Regions from separate parts of the Providencia sp. PROV208 genome, predicted to be linked through region 1. Evidence: predicted binding sites of a transcription regulator. Region 1 holds the regulator's gene; each other region holds the start of a gene.
What was found. Region 1 encodes Fur, which represses iron uptake genes when iron is present. Its sites were predicted from a motif close to ATAATAATGAGAACNACTATCAA; they were not measured.

Region 1 (3,208 bases):
TAATGCTGAAGTGAATGACAATGAATATGGCTTTGTGGCTTCCGAAAGACTAAATCCACAAAAATCACGCGTATTATTACAATTAGCACTGACTCAAACAAAAGATCCGAAAAAGATTCAAGAAATGTTTGAGCAATATTAATTCTCTAAGAATAGGCGGCAGAAATGTCGCCTTGATTATGTTTTTATAACTACATCTAGAATGTGTTTCTTGATTGATAATCACATTTAAATAATCAAAATAACTCGATAATAAATTCCTATAAGATAGGTAATAAAGTTTATTATCGAGTATTTATGTATCATATATTTAACAAAATTAATTATAAAGCACCGACTTCGGGCGTTTGAGGATCGGATTTTTCTTGCTTATTTTTTTCTTTAAATGCAGTTACGTTTCCTGTCGATTGTGTGGCAGATTTAACTTCAGCAAGCCCAGAAAATATTCCGCCTTTTTTGATGGATAAATTCGAATAGCGGATAGTCCCATAAATTTCGCCATTGGTATCAATGCTGATGGTTTCCGAAATACATTCCCCTTCAACTTTACCGTTTACCCACAATTCATTACTCGTAATATTGCCGGTAACATGCCCATTTTGCATAATTTTTACGGTGTTATTTTTGCCAGTAATATTACCAATCACAGTACCATAAATATGCACTTGCTCATTGGAGGTCACATTGCCTTCAAATACGACATCTTTGGCAATGATAGTATTGGTTTTTTCTTCACTGACCGTCGGTGATGATACTTGCATTTTTTCCTCAGCGATCTGTTGAATGATTTCTTCTTTATTGATAGTGGGAGTGGGCTCTGGTTTGTTTTGTTTTTTATTGAACATGTGACTAACCTTTTTGAAATTGAAGTATAGAACCAAACAAATGATTGAAGATATAAAGGCAAGAGATGCCACAACGGTATATCTAAAAAACCACGCTATCAAAGTAAGAAACCAGAAGAAAAAACTTATGTTCAAAAACAGATAGGCTTTTTTCATCTTTTAATCTCTTACACATAAATTTAAGCATCAGTATAAATTAAAATAACACATAACAAATTAAAGAATAGAGGATGATTTTAGTTTTATCTGAAGAAATAAAGGCATGAGTTTTTAAAAAATAGTCGTTATTTTTCAGATATAGAATGGAAATAGGGAGATGTTAAGATGGGTTAAATAAAAATACCCACAATGAACATTAAGTGGGTATTCTCAGCATTAAATCACGTCTTAATTAAATCGCTTCCTTTAAAAGAAAGAAGCGATTGATAATGTGATTATTTTGCTTCGTGTGCTTCAGTATTTTCGCGACAATTACCTTCAGCGCAGTGACCATACAGATATAAACTGTGGTTAGACAGTTTAATACCGTGACGTGCAGCGATATCATGCTGGCGTTTTTCGATTGATTCGTCTGTAAATTCGATAACCTTGCCACAATCTAAACAAATTAGGTGGTCATGGTGATGTTGCTGAGTTAATTCAAATACGGATTTTCCACCTTCGAAATTGTGACGTGTCACAATACCAGCATCATCAAATTGGTTTAATACGCGATAGACAGTTGCTAATCCGATTTCTTCACCAATATCAATCAGCTTCTTGTAGAGATCTTCCGCACTGACGTGATGGCACTCAGGCTCCTGAAGTACTTCCAAAATCTTCAATCTTGGAAGAGTGACTTTGAGTCCTGCATTTTTCAATGCTTTATTATTGTCTGTCATGCGGGCTTGTCCTGTATTTTAAATCATAAATTTAACAATAATGAGACGTTTTTAACAAAAATCCAGTTGTCTTCTAAACTGATTTACAATTATAGGCATGGAAAATAAAAATAGAAACCATGCATTGTCTCATTATTTTGATTCGAGCTTAAAAGCGAGTCCCTTAATATGGTGGACGAATGAGCCATCATATCTAACAGTGCTCGCTTTTAATTGACAATCAATGTCATTATTAGCCAAGGATTTCAGCCAGCGACATCTCTTCAGAGATCTGTTTAACCCAAGCATTAACACGCTCTTCGGTAAGCTCTGGTTGACGATCTTCATCGATAGCAAGACCGATAAAGTGAGTATCATCAGCCATACCTTTAGAGGCTTCAAAGTGGTAGCCTTCTGTTGGCCAGTGTCCCACAATGACTGCGCCGCGGGGCTCAATGATGTCACGGATGGTACCCATCGCATCACAGAAATATTCTGCGTAGTCTTCTTGGTCTCCACAACCAAACAGCGCGACAAGTTTACCGTCAAAATCAATTTCTTCTAATGTTGGGAAAAAATCATCCCAATCACATTGAGCTTCACCGTAATACCACGTCGGGATGCCGAGAAGTAGGATATCAAATGCTTCGATATCTTCTTTGCTGCACTTAGCAATATCGTGAACTTCTGCAACATCTTTGCCTAATCTTTCTTGGATCATTTTGGCAATATTTTCTGTGTTACCTGTGTCACTTCCGAAGAAAATGCCTATAACTGCCATAAATTGATTAACCTCTTGTTTTTCTAGCAGCGAGTTTAACTTATTGATTCTACTAGAATTAAAAATAGAACGAAAATAGGTAAAATTTGCGCCTTATTTTGGCGAAAAAAACGGTGTTAGTCTGTCAAATTTGTGTGATTCATTCAGACACAGCTAGTGGTCAATTGTCTCACTAACCTGCTCAAGTTGAGCCATCAAAATTTCTTCAATTAGCTCACTTCGGCTTATATTTTTCTCTTCAGCTAATTGGTTTAAGACTGCGACAGCGTCTTCATTTAATTTCAGCTCAACTCGACGCAGTCCTTTGACTTTATCCCGTTTGAGCTGATTTCGTTTGTTAATTCTTAATTGTTCATCCCGCGACAACGGGCTAGTTTTTGGTCGCCCAGGCCTGCGTTCTTCTGCGAACAAATCCAGTGTCGTGCGATCAGTTTGTTCTTTTGCCATATCTACTATTGCTAACGGAAGGGGTGTGCCAGTATTTCAGCGCGCAATGATACCCTAGCTGAATCCCTAGTACCATAGGTGCATACCCAGCTAATTCATCTAATAGATTAAAAAAAAAGCACTTTTAAGAAAAAAGCATCACCCAACGAGGGGGAGATGCTTTTTTGTTCAGGTCAACGAGTCTGCTGCTGCCATAAATTTGCATAAATGCCATTCAATTTAAGAAGGTTTTCATGGGCTTCCGTTTCAGTCACTTCCCCATTGCAAATCACGTA
Region 2 (3,208 bases), on a different contig from region 1:
TCTTGTTTTTATTGGCGAAAAGTGTGAGTAAGTCTTCAGTTTATCGTTTGTTCGTTGCGCCATTGGATTATTGGAGTTATATTAATTGCGTAATCTCAGGGCGGGGTGAAAGTCCCCACCGGCGGTAACATGCATCGCGCATGAAGCCCGCGAGCGCTTTGTTATCTTTGGCATTATTGTCATGGATAGTAAAGGTCAGCAGATCCAGTGTGAATCTGGAGCCGACGGTTATAGTCCGGATGGGAGAGAATCACTGTATCTGCATGTTTGTATCTTTTAGGTACAACACTGTTCTACATATTGAATAGCTAAACGGCTAGTAGGTCGTGGTGTTTATTCATTTCTCGTACTCCTAAGACTGCCCTGGTTCTGGTAACTCAAATATTGTTAATTAAAGAAGGTTTTTACCATGAATCAGACGCTACTTTCCGAATTCGGTAATCCAACCGAGCGTGTTGAAAATGCAATCGAAGCTCTGCGCCAAGGCAAAGGCATTTTAGTTCTCGACGATGAAGATCGTGAGAATGAAGGTGACTTAGTGTTTGCAGCAGAAACCATGACCGCCGAGCAAATGGCAATGACAATTCGCTATAGCAGCGGCATTGTGTGCCTATGCATTACGGAAGAACGCCGTAAGCAGCTTGATATTCCGATGATGGTGGAAAAAAACACCAGCCAAAACCAAACGGGTTTTACGGTCACAATTGAAGCTGCGAAAGGTGTCACAACCGGCGTTTCTGCGGCAGACCGTATCACGACTATCAAAGCGGCGATTGCGGATAATGCAGTGCCTGCGGATATTAACCGCCCTGGTCACGTATTCCCATTACGTGGTCGTGAAGGTGGTGTATTAACACGTCGTGGTCATACAGAAGCCTCGATTGATTTAGCCACATTAGCCGGTTTCAAACCTGCTGGAGTACTGTGTGAGCTGACCAATGATGATGGCACAATGGCGCGTGCGCCAGATGTGGTGAAGTTTGCTCGTGAACACAACATGACAGTTGTCACCATTGAGGACTTAGCTAGCTATCGTCTTCAGTTGGAAAAAAAAGCGAGTTAATTCGCTAAGTTTTTAAAACGCTTTGCCTATAGAGTCATCGGCCACAAAGTTGCACACCTTTGTGGCCTCTTCAAATTTTTTGATGATCATTCTCATAATTCCCCCACTGTGTTTTTTATAAAAAAGGGTATGCTGATACTCATTATCCTTTTTGTGGAATTGAGGTCATCATGTCGACAAATAACCAACACTTAACCCATCGAATGCCCGCGGTATTTATCGGTCATGGTAGCCCGATGAACGCGATTAACCATAATTCGTACACTGAAGCATGGGAAAAACTGGGTAAAACTTTGCCTAGACCGCGTGCGATTTTGGTGATCTCAGCACACTGGTATACCCGTGGAACGGCGATCACGGCGATGGTTAAACCGAAAACGATCCATGATTTTGGTGGTTTCCCTGAAGCTTTATACCAAATAGAGTACCCGGCACCAGGCTCTCCTGAGCTGGCTAAACAGGTGGCTGAATTACTGTCTCCAGAGCCAATTCATCAAGATAAAGAGGAGTGGGGACTTGATCACGGCACATGGGAAATTTTAGTCCGTATGTATCCTCAAGCTGATATTCCCGTCGTGCAACTGAGTATTGATGGCACTAAGCCTGCATCGTGGCACTATGAGCTAGGTAAAAAATTAGCAGTCTTGCGAGAGCAGGGGGTTTTGATTATGGGGAGTGGTAACGTTGTCCATAATTTACGTGCAATGGATTGGCAGAATTCACATGCAGAACCTTACCCTTGGGCAATTTCGTTTGAGCAATTTGTTTATGCAAATCTGCGAAGTCATGAGCAGCCGCACCCGCTGACAACAGGGTTAGAGCGTGAAGATGGTCAGTTATCAAATCCATCACCGGAACATTTTTTACCTATATTACCTATCTTAGGTACATGGGATGGTGAAGAAGTGATTAGCACGCCTGTTGAAGGAATTGTTTCGGCATCATTGAGTATGTTATCAGTACAAATCGGTTAATGAGTCGAATGGCGAAAGAAGAAAGCGGCACGAAATATTTCGTCGCCGCTTTTTGTTTATTTGATGCTGTTTTACCAAGCTAATAGTGAATTAGTCGAGGATGATGTGCGGATAGAAACGGGATAAGTCTTGAGTAATCAATTCCTTATCTTCGCGGATACAGATCCCCGCAGGCTGGTCGTTAACTAACCAGCTTCCCACTAATGTATAGCTGCCTTCAAATTTTGGCAGTGGATGGAACTGCTGGATAATCATTCCTTCTTCACCGTAAGGACCATCTGCTGACGCAATTTCTTTGCCATTTTCGATGACACGGATATTGGCACCTTCGCGAGAGAATAATGGTTTAATTACATAGCTCTCAAGTTCCGGTTTGTTACCATCGGCAAAATAGGCCGGCAGCAAATTTGGATGATTAGGGAACATTTCCCATAACATTGGCAACAGGGCTTTGTTGGAAACAATACTTTTCCAAGCCGGCTCTAACCAACGAACACCAGCATCTTGCAGTTTGGTGGAGAAAATTTCTCTGAGCATAAATTCCCATGGATACAGTTTGAACAGGTTACTAATGACCTGATCTTGTGTATCGGTGAATTCGCCTTTCTCGCCTAATCCGATTTCATCAATATATAGAAATTCGGTAGCCACACCCGCTTCGTTCGCGCAATCTTGCAAATATTGTACGGTGCCACGATCTTCCTCAGTATCTTGGCAGCATGCCATATGCAATAAACGGAAACCGTATTGATCTTTGAGCTCAGTAAAACGTTCAATGAGCTGTTCTTGGATGCTATTAAATTGGTCAGCATTTTCAGGCAGTTTGCCCGCTTCAATTTGATCTTCGAGCCAAATCCATTGGAAAAAAGCAGATTCATACAGTGATGTTGGTGTATCTGCGTTGTTCTCTAATAGCTTCGGTGGATTGACGCCATCGTAAGCTAAGTCAAGACGGGAATATAATGATGGCTGTTCGCTTTTCCATGAACTGCGTACAAATTCCCAGCAATGCTTAGGAATTTGGAAACGAGCGAGTAATTCATCACTTTCGACGACACGCTCAACAACCTTAAGGCACATTTGGTGAATTTCAGCAGTTGCCTCTTCAATTTCTTCAACTTGGGCTAGCGTGAATTGGTAATAGGCATCTTCAGACCAGTACGGTTCGCCG
Region 3 (3,208 bases), on a different contig from region 1:
CGGGAGGTTGTCGCTTCATGCTCCAATTGTGCCGTATTGTTCTTCACTTCCACATACGGGAAGGTATGCGCTCCACATTGAGTACCTATGAGCATCGAATCACACTGGGTAAAGTTACGAGCGTTATGGGCGCTAGGAAGAATTTTGACTAGACCACGATAGCTATTTTGGCTTTTACCAGCCGAAATTCCCTTCGAGATAATGGTTGAGCGAGTATTTTTACCAATATGGATCATCTTGGTCCCTGTATCCGCTTGCTGATTACCGTTGGTCAGCGCGACAGAGAAAAATTCGCCTACCGAGTTATCCCCTTTTAAGATCACACTCGGATATTTCCATGTAATCGCAGAGCCTGTTTCGGATTGGGTCCACGACATTTTGGAATTTTCACCTTCGCACAGGGCTCGCTTAGTCACGAAATTGAGGATCCCCCCAGTTTCGCTATCGCCACCAGAGAACCAGTTCTGCACCGTCGAATATTTGACTTCAGCATCTTTTTGGATAATCACTTCGACTACGGCTGCATGTAACTGATAGCTATCGCGCACAGGCGCTGAACAGCCTTCGATATAGCTCACATAGCTGCCTTCATCTGCGATTAAGATGGTACGCTCAAATTGCCCTGTTTTTGCTGCATTAATACGGAAGTACGTTGATAATTCCATCGGGCAGCGAACCCCTTTCGGGATATAAACAAACGTTCCATCTGATGCCACTGCGGCATTCAGTGCGGCAAAGAAATTATCATGGCTCGAGACTACGCTACCTAAATATTTTTGGACGAGTTCTGGGTATTCTTGAATAGCTTCACTGAACGAGCAAAAAATAATCCCGTGTTTGGCCAAATCACCGCGGTAGGTTGTTGATACAGAAACAGAGTCAAATATCGCATCCACGGCGACTTTGCTTCCTTCACGAACAGGGACACCGAGTTGGTTGAAGGCATCTTCAACTTCGCTCGTCAGGTAATTTGCCTCTTCAGCCGTACCCGTTGATTGCGTCGCCCCTGATTGTGAACCGCAGGTATCATCACACGACCCACAGGAAGGTGCTGAATAATAACTATAATCTTGATAATCTAAGTTTGGATAATGTGCTTTGAGCCAATGCGGCTCTTCCATTCCTTTCCAATGATTGAATGCATCTAGACGGAACTGCAACATCCATTCAGGTTCATTACGTTTAGCTGAAATGGCGCGAACGACATCTTCATTGAGCCCTTTAGCCATCTCATCGGTGGCAACTTGGGTAAAAAAGCCTTCTTTATAACGTTTTTCATCAAGCCAGCTTTGAACATCTTCGCCAACTTCTACATTGCTCTGAGACATAATCTAGCTTCACAAGTTAAACGCCGAAGCTTTCACCACACCCACAGGCATGCTGAGCTTTCGGGTTATTAAATTTAAAAATATGGTTAAGCCCTTCTTGGACATAATCCACTACGGTGCCATCAATAAATGGCATAGCTTGTTTTGGTACATATAGGTGTGCACCATCGAGTTCAAACAGCAAGTGGTCATCGGTTGGATTTTCAATCATCTCGAAGACATATCCAAAACCCGCACATCCTGACTGTTTGACGCCAAGCGACAGTCCCTTGCTATTCGGTGTTTGAAGAACCAATTTATTAATCTGTTTAGCGGCATTCGGGGTTAGGCTGACGCCCTGCCATGAATTTTCATCGAGTGAAAATGTTTCTACACCATCAGTCATATTGACCTCACTTTTCTTATGGTTTTTCAGCCTGTTATCAGATATTTTTTCTCTATATGACATGGTAATGATAACGCATATGACTTCAACCACTTGTTTTAAGAGGTTATAGCGATGAGAGGACATTATTGATGCCATTTCCACACAAGATAAAGTCTAACCAATTAATTATTAAGCAATAATTTTAGATTATGATGATATTTATTATGTATTATTGAGTACATAAAAATGACACAAATTAATAAAGTAATATTTGATATAGGACGAAATTAATTGAGTAAAAATAAATAATTCAGATAGGTTATAAAGTTTTGATATGAAAGACAAATAAATGGATGATACCCTCAAATAAACTGAGGGTATCTATCAGGCGAAATTGCTGATTATTCAAACAAAATCGCGGTGGTTAAACGAGAAGTACAACACAGCTGCCCTTTCTCGTTAAAAATTTCGATATTCCACACCTGCTGACGACGTCCTAAATGAATCGGTTTGCAGACACCTCTCACTATACCTTCCCGAGCGGCACGAACATGGTTAGCATTAATTTCCAAACCAACCACTCGCTGCTCACCTTCACTGCAAAGATAACCGGCAATGGAACCTAAAGATTCCGCTAATACCACGGATGCTCCACCGTGTAATAACCCAAAGGGTTGCTTAGTACGGTGATCTACCGGCATCGTCCCTTCAAGGTAATCATCACCAAAGCCAGTGATTTCAATCCCCAAGTGGCCTAACATACAGCCTTCAGCCATTGCTGCCATTTGTTGTAAGTTAAATTGACGCTTCCAAATCATGAAACAATCTCCAGTAAGGCTTGAATTGGGTGTTTAATTGCCGTTTTTTCCATTCGTTTTACTTGGCTACGGCAGGAATATCCCGAGCTTAAACAACGCTCTAAGGGTAATTTTTCTATCGCAGGTTTCCACGACAAATTATAAATACCTTTTGAGTTTTCGAGGTTCGCAACTTCATGACCATAAGTACCCGCCATACCGCAACAACCCACGCTAACATTGATGAGCTTGCGTCCATAACGCGTAAATAATGCCGCCCACTGATTAGCACTATTAGGCAATGCGGTGGATTCTGTACAGTGACCAAAGAAATACCAAGGCTGCTCATCCGCTCCACTCGTCTCTGTTTGCGCCGGTAATGAAATTAGCCATTCATGAGCTAGCATCACCGTAAATTGGCACTGCTGCTCGCCCAATATTTCATGATATTCATCGCGATAACATAGTACCAGCGCAGGATCGACCCCGACCATAGGTAATTTCAGCTTAGCAACCCGATTTAAAAACTCCGATGTTTTACGTGCGGTTTTTGCAAAGCGACTTAAAAAACCTTTAATATGCTGCGCTTTGCCATTCGGTGAAAACGGCAATAAGACAGGCTTATAACCCAATTTGTCAATCAGCCGAACAAAGTCAACGACCACTTTCGCATCATAATAACTGGTGAACGGATCTTGCACGACTAACACATGTTT
Region 4 (3,208 bases), on a different contig from region 1:
TGATGAGATTGCTAACCGGTTTTTTTATATCTGAATTATCAACCTATGTGACACAAGAGCTTGAAGGGAGCTCCTCTCTGTTTTGAATAGTTCGTCATCTGAAATTGACATCATCGATACCTGGAAGGGTTAATACTATGAGTAGACAGAAAGCTGCAACAAAAGCACGTCGTGAAATGAAACGTACATCACGCAAAGACCGTTCAGGGAGGTATGATATGAATAACGTCACCTCCTTTGCCGAATTTACAGGCATTGAGCCGATAGGTATGGCGAAAGAACGCCGCGATGAAACTCCGATAACACCACGTAATGAAGCCCAGAAGCTCTATATTAGTTCGATCAGACATAAACAGTTAATTTTCGCTAACGGTGAGGCGGGATGCGGTAAAACTTACATCAGTACGGCGTTAGCAGCGGATGCCTTGATTAATAAGGAAATCAGTAAAATTATTGTGACTAGACCTGTGCTACAAGCGGAGGAAGATCTTGGTTTCTTACCGGGGGATATGTCTGAAAAATTTGCGCCATATTTCCGACCTGTTTATGACGTTCTCATGAAGCGATTAGGCGCTTCGTTCTTACAGTATTGTTTACGACCTGAAATTGCGAAAGTTGAAATTGCACCATTCGCTTACATGCGAGGTCGCACATTTGAAAATGCCATTGTCATCCTCGATGAAGCACAAAACGTCACTGTCACTCAAATGAAGATGTTTTTAACACGTTTGGGTGAAAATGTGACGGTCATTGTTAATGGTGACGTTACTCAGTGCGACCTACCAAGTGGGGTACAGTCGGGGTTAGGTGATGCATTGCAGCGTTTTAGTAGTGATGAAATGGTGTCAATGGTGAACTTTACGATTGATGATTGCGTGAGATCGCAACTGTGTCATAAAGCTTTGCTAGCTTATAATGATTAACTAAAAATATTTATGTGTGGAACTGCCCCGTTTTTCGGGGCAGTTTTATGTTTAATCGTCAGGATTATCCATAACTGCATGGCGTTCATGATGATAACCTTCTTCATCATAGCCATATCGCCAGTAAGGGATTGCGTAGATATCATCGCGATTAACTCCTTTTTCACGGCGAACAAAACGGCGTAATTCACGAATAATTTGGTCTTCGCCTGCAATCCAGAACCCTGTATTCTCTGTTGGAATATCCCACGACTTAAATGTATTAATCAGGTCAGTGGTTTGACTGACATCGCCACAAATCCAATCAATCTCTATGCCAGCCGGCTTGGTTAACTCTCGAATATCGTCTTGGTGGTCGAGACGCAAAACGACGCGACCTGTTGCTGTTGCAGGCATTTTTTCCAGTAATGCAGTAATTGCAGGTAAAGAACTTGAATCCCCAGCCATAAAGTAGTGAGCACGGATAGGTAAAAGTGGATCTGGACCACCAGGGTTGGTGATCCCCAACCAATAACCCGGTTTTGCATCACGGGCGAACAGATACGCAGGTCCTGTTACGCCTTCATGCATAGCGAATTCAATGTCAATTTCGTTGAGTTCGGGACGGATCGCGCGAACGGTATAAGTCCGTACAAAAGGGCGCGGCTTATCTTCGGGCCAACTGCGTCCTTTTTCGGTTAAAACGGGAAGCGCAGGTTGGCTTTGGTGGTCAGGGGCAATAAAGATCTTGATATGACCACCTTCACACTTTGTCGGGTAATTTGCTAGCTTTTCACCCGTAAACGTAATGCTACGAATAGACGGGCTAATATCGACGATAGATTTTACTTGAATGAGCTGTGGGGGGGCAGGACGGTAGATATTTTTTTCAACAGTTTGTTCACTAGCCACGAACCGTCTCCTTTCTTAATGATAATATTATTATATGTTAATTATTATCATTATCATATCATGAATGTTTATTAGAAGACTAATCAAAGATACAGAATTCTTGAATGTAAAAATGAATATGCCGCAGCATTGAATACTGCGGCATCGGTGTTTATTTCACTTTCATTCCCGCGGCGGTCATTAACAATCTAAATAAGGATGAAAATGCAAAGAGCGCCAATACACTTCCTAACCAAATTGCTGCCATCCAACCGAGCTTTTTCCACCAAGGAGAATTAACTGAAGTATCAGTGATAGCCTTGATCTGGGGTAATTTTTCCTCTGAAGACATAGTAACTCCAATAGGTGTAAACCAAAATGACAGGGATGATGAATAGGGCACCAACCAGCATAAAGCCGAGGCTTTCTGATGGACCTGCTGCATCACGGAATGTAATTGCTGGTGGGATCAGGCTTGGCCAAATACTGATGCCTAAACCCGTAAACCCTAAGAAAATCAGCATTAATGCGGCTAAAAAAGGCACACTATCATAGCGTTGGCGCTTGGCGCTTTTTAAAATTAGCCACACACAGCCGAGCACTAATAATGGAACGGGTAAAAAGAAAAACAGGTTAGGTAAGCTAAACCAGCGTTCATAGATAGCGTCATTTAACATCGGTGTCCATACACTGAGCACCCCTACAACCGTTAACATGGCGAGTGTTAATACGGGTAGCACGCGGTACATAGTTTTGCGCAGGTGTCCTTCAGTTTTCATGATTAACCAGCCGCATGCCAGTAGGGCGTAGGCAATCACTAAACCGAAGCCGCAGAACAGTGGGAATGGTGCGAACCAATCAAAATATCCTCCCATATAGACGCGATTTTCAACATGGAAACCTTGAATGAAAGCACCAATGACAACCCCTTGTGAGAATGTGGTGAGAATTGAGCCCCAAATAAAGGCATGATCCCAACGCCGACGATGGGATTCATCTGCACGAAAGCGAAACTCAAAGGCGACGCCACGGAAAATCAACGCAAATAACATAAAGGTCAGTGGAATAGACAAGGCGTCTAAAACAATGGCATAAGCGAGAGGAAATGCACCAAATAACGCTGCACCACCGAGGACTAACCATGTTTCATTACCATCCCAAACTGGGGCAACACTGTTCATCATTAAATCGCGGTCTTGGCTCTCTTTCAGAGCGGGGTACAGAATTCCAATTCCTAAATCAAAGCCATCCATCACGATATACATCAACATGCTAAAGACAATGATGACAAACCAAATCAGTGGTAAATCAATGCCCATGAGTTGCCTCCTCGGAAATACCTTTACGAATTAATTTCATCATGTACATGTAGCCAATGCCAAATACGCTGCCATACACCACAAAGAAGGCGAGCA

Region 2: the regulator Fur is predicted to act here: its motif matches at 1,143-1,165, upstream of ygiD (4,5-DOPA dioxygenase extradiol).
Region 3: the regulator Fur is predicted to act here: its motif matches at 1,775-1,797, upstream of sufA (Fe-S cluster assembly scaffold SufA).
Region 4: the regulator Fur is predicted to act here: its motif matches at 1,849-1,871, upstream of PR766_RS06025 (siderophore-interacting protein).

Annotation. Positions count from the first base shown of each region.
Region 1 covers NZ_JAMPNS010000010.1:151,884-155,091, forward strand. Annotated here, with positions in the region: gene ansB (L-asparaginase 2) at 1-142, shown strand, start outside; gene PR766_RS08550 (bactofilin family protein) at 324-845, opposite strand; gene fur (ferric iron uptake transcriptional regulator) at 1,280-1,726, opposite strand; gene fldA (flavodoxin FldA) at 1,959-2,486, opposite strand; gene ybfE (LexA regulated protein) at 2,640-2,933, opposite strand; gene PR766_RS08570 (type I secretion system permease/ATPase) at 3,107-3,208, opposite strand, start outside.
Region 2 covers NZ_JAMPNS010000008.1:103,414-106,621, reverse strand. Annotated here, with positions in the region: FMN riboswitch at 88-255, shown strand; gene ribB (3,4-dihydroxy-2-butanone-4-phosphate synthase) at 410-1,063, shown strand; gene ygiD (4,5-DOPA dioxygenase extradiol) at 1,234-2,037, shown strand; gene PR766_RS06910 (glutathionylspermidine synthase family protein) at 2,128-3,208, opposite strand, start outside.
Region 3 covers NZ_JAMPNS010000007.1:52,055-55,262, forward strand. Annotated here, with positions in the region: gene sufB (Fe-S cluster assembly protein SufB) at 1-1,328, opposite strand, end outside; gene sufA (Fe-S cluster assembly scaffold SufA) at 1,345-1,713, opposite strand; gene menI (1,4-dihydroxy-2-naphthoyl-CoA hydrolase) at 2,097-2,513, opposite strand; gene ydiJ (D-2-hydroxyglutarate dehydrogenase YdiJ) at 2,510-3,208, opposite strand, start outside.
Region 4 covers NZ_JAMPNS010000006.1:245,077-248,284, reverse strand. Annotated here, with positions in the region: gene phoH (phosphate starvation-inducible protein PhoH) at 138-923, shown strand; gene PR766_RS06025 (siderophore-interacting protein) at 975-1,814, opposite strand; gene PR766_RS06020 (DUF2474 domain-containing protein) at 1,966-2,145, opposite strand; gene cydB (cytochrome d ubiquinol oxidase subunit II) at 2,102-3,112, opposite strand; gene PR766_RS06010 (cytochrome ubiquinol oxidase subunit I) at 3,102-3,208, opposite strand, start outside.